Regions from separate parts of the Luteococcus sp. H91 genome, predicted to be linked through region 1. Evidence: riboswitches for the same ligand, from Rfam matches in the RefSeq annotation. Region 1 holds a riboswitch; the other holds the start of a gene.
What was found. Region 1 has a riboswitch for cobalamin ahead of AAEX57_RS07710 (VWA domain-containing protein). Riboswitches for the same ligand answer to the same signal wherever they lie in the genome.
Positions count from the first base shown of each region.

Region 2: linked by a shared signal. The riboswitch ahead of AAEX57_RS09225 (hypothetical protein) and the one ahead of AAEX57_RS07710 (VWA domain-containing protein) in region 1 are both predicted to bind cobalamin.

Region 1 is NZ_JBCDMV010000013.1:43,780-46,160, forward strand. Features, by position in the region: gene AAEX57_RS07705 (polynucleotide kinase-phosphatase) at 1-1,056, shown strand, start outside; cobalamin riboswitch at 1,097-1,249, shown strand; gene AAEX57_RS07710 (VWA domain-containing protein) at 1,277-2,381, shown strand, end outside.
Region 2 is NZ_JBCDMV010000016.1:3,216-5,596, forward strand. Features, by position in the region: gene AAEX57_RS09220 (hypothetical protein) at 1-90, shown strand, start outside; gene AAEX57_RS09225 (hypothetical protein) at 185-847, opposite strand; adenosylcobalamin-variant (AdoCbl-variant) riboswitch at 935-1,016, opposite strand; gene AAEX57_RS09230 (class I SAM-dependent methyltransferase) at 1,062-1,658, opposite strand; gene truA (tRNA pseudouridine(38-40) synthase TruA) at 1,655-2,381, opposite strand, start outside.

The DNA.
Region 1 (2,381 bases):
CTGCCGCCGACGATGTCGCCGGTGGCCACGTCCAAGCGAGCTGACTACCTGGAACACCCGGATGAGGCCTTCAGCCAGTTCCGCGAGTGGGGCGCCGGACGGGTGGTCTGCCAGGAGAAGCACATGGGCTCTCGGGCCGTGGTGCGCCTGCACGACGACGGCGACGTTGTGCACACCCGCACCGGCCGGGCCTTCCTGCCGCCCAAGTTGCAGGCCGAGTTCACCGGGCGACTGCGCCGGGCCGCCACCGCCGCCGGGCTCTTCGAGGAGCTGGGCAGCAACTGGCTGCTGCTGGATGCCGAGCTGTTGCCGTGGTCGTTGAAGTCGGAGGGAATGCTGCGGGAGCAGTATGCCGCAGTCGCCGCGGCCGCGAAGTTGTCGTTGACCGCCGAGGTAGCGGCGCTGGAGGCTGGCGGCGGACGCGGGCTGGAGCTGGCCGAGGAACTGGCCACCGCCCGGCAGAGCCTGGCCAATGCCCACGCCTATGACCAGGCCTGGCGCCGTTATGCCTGGCCAACTCGGGGTCTGGACGGGGTGCAGCTGGCGCCCTTCCAGGTACTGGCGGCGGCAGGCGCCACCTTCGAGACCCGCGACCATCGCTGGCATCTGGCCGTCGCGGACCGGCTGGCGGAGGCGGATCCGGAGCTGATCCGTCGCACCCGACGGCTGGAGGTGGACGTCGAGGATCCCGCCTCGGTGGCCGAGGGAGTGGCCTGGTGGGAGCAGCTGACCGGCGCGGGCGGCGAGGGAATGGTGGTCAAGCCGCTGGCCAACCTGAGCCGCACGACGAAGGGCGCGCTGATGCAGCCCGGCCTCAAGGTCCGCGGGCGGGAGTACCTGCGGATCATCTACGGTCCGGACTACACGGTGGAACGCAACCTCACCCGGCTGAAGAGCCGCAACCTGGGCAAGAAGCGCTCGCTGGCGCAGCGGGAGTACGCGCTGGGGCTGGAATCGTTGCACCGTCTGGTGCGTGGCGAGCCGCTGTGGCGGGTGCACGAGCCGGTCTTCGCGGTGCTGGCGATGGAGTCGGAGCCGGTGGATCCGCGCTTGTGACGACGGTGTGGCCCGGTGTGGGAGGACGCTAAAGTGGGCCGGACAAGGCCCGAGGTGCCTCCGAACCGGTCCGCCGGGGGTTGGGGAGAATCTGGGAAGCCGGTGGGAATCCGGCACAGGCCCGCTGCGGTGAGCCGGGGCGTCGCGCACGCACCCGACGAGTCCGAAGACCGGCCTCGAGCCACTGACCATCCATCGGCCACTTGAGCGGGAGCCTCGAATGCCCTTGTCACCAAAGACCCAGCCACACCAGACCCAGCCACACCAGCACTTCCCCTTCTCCGCGATCGTCGGCTGCGAATCCGAGAATCTCGACGCGATGGGCCTGGCCCTGGTGCTGACCACCATCCAGCCGCAGATCGGCGGGGTGCTGGTCCGCGGCGAGAAGGGCACGGCGAAGTCCACCGCGGTGCGCGCGCTGGCCGCCGTCCTGCCCCCGATCGACGTCTTCCAGGGCGACCGTTTCTCCATCGACCCGGCCGATCCGCGCGCCACCTCACCCGACGGCCCCTTCGACGCGGACTCGGTCACCAGCCGGGCGGTGCGGCTGGTGGAGTTGCCCGTCGGCGCTACCGAAGACCGGGTGCTGGGCTCCATCCACCTGGAAAGTGCCTTGTCACACGGCAATGTGGAGTTCGAGCCCGGGCTGCTGGCCAAGGCGCACCGCGGGATCCTCTACGTCGACGAGGTGAACCTGCTGCACGACCACCTGGTGGATCTGCTGCTGGATGCCGCCGCCATGGGCGGGGCGACGGTGGAACGCGACGGCGTCTCGATCGAGCACGCGGCGCGCTTCGTGCTGATCGGCACCATGAACCCGGAGGAGGGCGAGCTGCGCCCGCAGTTACTGGACCGCTTCGGCCTGACCGTCGAGGTGGCCGCCCCGCGGGACTGGCAGCTGCGCGCCGAGGTGGTGCGTCGCCGGATGGCCTACGACGCCGACCCGGCCGGCTTCCAGGCCCACTACCGGACGGCCGACGAGACCCTGAGCGAACGGATCGCCCGCGCCACCGAGCTGCTGCCCAGCGTCCGACTGGGGGAAGCGGCACTGCTGAAGATCGCCGAGATCTGCGCCGCCTTCGAGGTGGACGGGCTGCGCGCCGACATCGTCACCGCCCGCACCGCCATCACTCACGCCGCGTGGCAGGGCCGCACCGCCGTGACCAAGATCGACATCCGACAGGCCGCGCTGCTGGCGCTGCCGCACCGTCGTCGACGCAATCCCTTCGACGCGCCCGGTCTGGACGAGGACCTGCTGGACCAGCTGCTGGGCGACGACGAGCTGCCGCCCGAGCCAGATGAGCAACCGGACCCAGCCGACAGCC
Region 2 (2,381 bases), on a different contig from region 1:
CTGCTGGCCGGATCGGTGGTCTGGGGTGGCCGGGTGCTGGAGCGCAGCTGGCCCGAGGTGCTCAAGCAGGTCACCTACAGCAAGGAATGATCACCCCGGATGCCAGGCCTGCCCAGCGTCGCCCGGCCGTGCTGGCACGATCGGCAGGGCGACGCCGCGACGGGTGGATGGGCCTGCGGGAGGCTCAGGCCTTCTTGCGACGGCTGGCCAGGAAGGCGGCGACCCCGGCGCAGAGCAGCAGTGCCACCACGCCGATGGTGGCCCACGGGGTGCCCTTCTTGTCGGCCTTCTGCGCGGGGGCGGCGCTGGCGGGGGCCGACGGTGCAGCGCTCGTGCTGGCCGTCCCGGCCGCGGCATCCAGCGCGGGCATCGTCGGGGTGCACTTGGCGCCATAGCACCAGCCCTCCAAGGTGCCGGCCTTGGGCTTGGACTGGTCCGAACCCAGCTGGCTGAAGGTCCACTTCCCGCCCTTGGTTGCCGTGTAGTACTGCCAGAAGTTGCCGTCGAACTTCGCCGGGCACTTGGCCGGTTCGCCTTCCATGGCGCAGATCATCTGGCCCTTGGCATCCTTGGTGATCTTGACCCCGGCTTTGGTCAGCAGTTCGGTGCCGGTGGGGGCCACGTCGACGCACTTGTTGATCATGAGGTCGCCCTTGGAGCTCTGCACCACCAGCCAGATCTTGCCCTGGTCCAGGCAGTCGCTGGTCTCGTTGGCGGGCAGGATGCGGGCCGGGGCGTGGGCGACGTCCGACGGCAGGGGAGCGCCGACAGCGGCCAGCGGTGTCAGGGACAGGGTGGCCGCGGCGGCGCCGGTGGCGACGAGCTGGCGAGCGGTGGAGGTGAGCACGGTGGATCCTTTCGGCGGCCAGAAGACGGCCGCGGATGGCCACACCCGCGACTCGCCCGCAGACCACGACGGGTGGTGATGAGTCTGCCGACGCCGGGTGCTCCGACTGTACGGTTGCGGGTCAGTTCCGGGCTTGCACCGGATTCCCCCAGCGGCGGCAATGCGCCGAAGACTACTGCACGCGGCACTGCGGCGTCGCCGCGGTGCCTTTGGGTCAGCCGCCCGGGCGCACCTCCAGCACCCGGAAACCCTTGTGGGAGGCCAGACGCTCACAGGCATAACCCTGCTCGGTCAACCAGCGGGCCAGTGAGTCCGCGCCCAGGTTCTTGCCCACCACCATCACCGCGCGCCCGTTGGGCGCCAGCCGGGGGAGCCAGGTCAACAGCAGTTCGTGCAGCGCCGGCTTGCCGATCCGGATCGGCGGATTGCTCCAGATCTCGTCATAGCGGGTGGCCGGGTCGGCCTGCTCCGGCAGGAGGGCGTTGACCCGGTCCCCGGCGCCGATCGCCTCGGCATTCAGCCGGGTCAGCGCCAGGGCACGCTCGTTCACGTCGACGGCGTCCACCACACTGCCCGGGCAGGCGGCGGCCAGGGCGACGGCGATCGGGCCATAGCCACATCCAAGATCAAGAAGCCGGCCGCCGTCGTGCGGCGGCGCCACCTCGTCCAACATGATCTTGGTGGCCGGATCCAACCGGCTGCCGGAGAAGACCCCATTGGCCGTGGTCAGGGTGACGTCGTGGCCCCAGATGGTGGCCGTGATCTCGCGTCGCTTCTCCGGGCCGTCCGGGGTGCTGAAGTAGTGGCTCACGGGGCCTCCTGGGTGGTCTCGGGCAGGGTGCGCACGGCGCGGGAGAGCTCGGCGCGGGCGGCCAGCTGGTCGTCGTCCGGGTAGCCGACCTCTTCCAGACACAATCCCTTGGCGGGCATCACCAGTACGCCGTTGTGGCGTTTGGGCGAGGCCATCACCTGGGCCAGCCAGGCCTGGTCCTTGCGGCCGGTGCCGACGGTGGTCATGGCGCCCATCAAGGAACGCACCATCGAGTGGCAGAAGGCGTCGGCCACGACGGTGTACTTCAGCGCCCCGTCGGCGCTGCGCTCCACCCGCAGCCCGGTCAGGGTGCGGATGGTGGTGGCACCGTCGCGCGGCTTGCAGAAGGGTGCAAAGTCGTGCAGGCCCAGCAGCATCCGGGCGGCATCATTGGTGGCCTCCACGTCGACGACGCCGCGGATCTGCGCGACGTGCCCGCGCAGCAGCGGATCGGGCCGGGAGACCTCGTCCCAGACCCGGTAGACATAGCGACGCCAGATGGCGGAGAAGCGGGCGTCGAAACCCTCGGGCGCCCGGGAGACCCGACGGACCTGCAGGTCCTCGTCGAGGACACGATCCAGACGCCGTTGCAGCCGGGAGGTGTCGACATCGGACGGCAGGTCGACGTGGGCCACCTGGCCGCGGGCGTGCACCCCGGCGTCGGTGCGGCCGGCGACGGTCAGCTGCACGGGACCGCCCAACCGCAGCACCTGGCCGATCCAG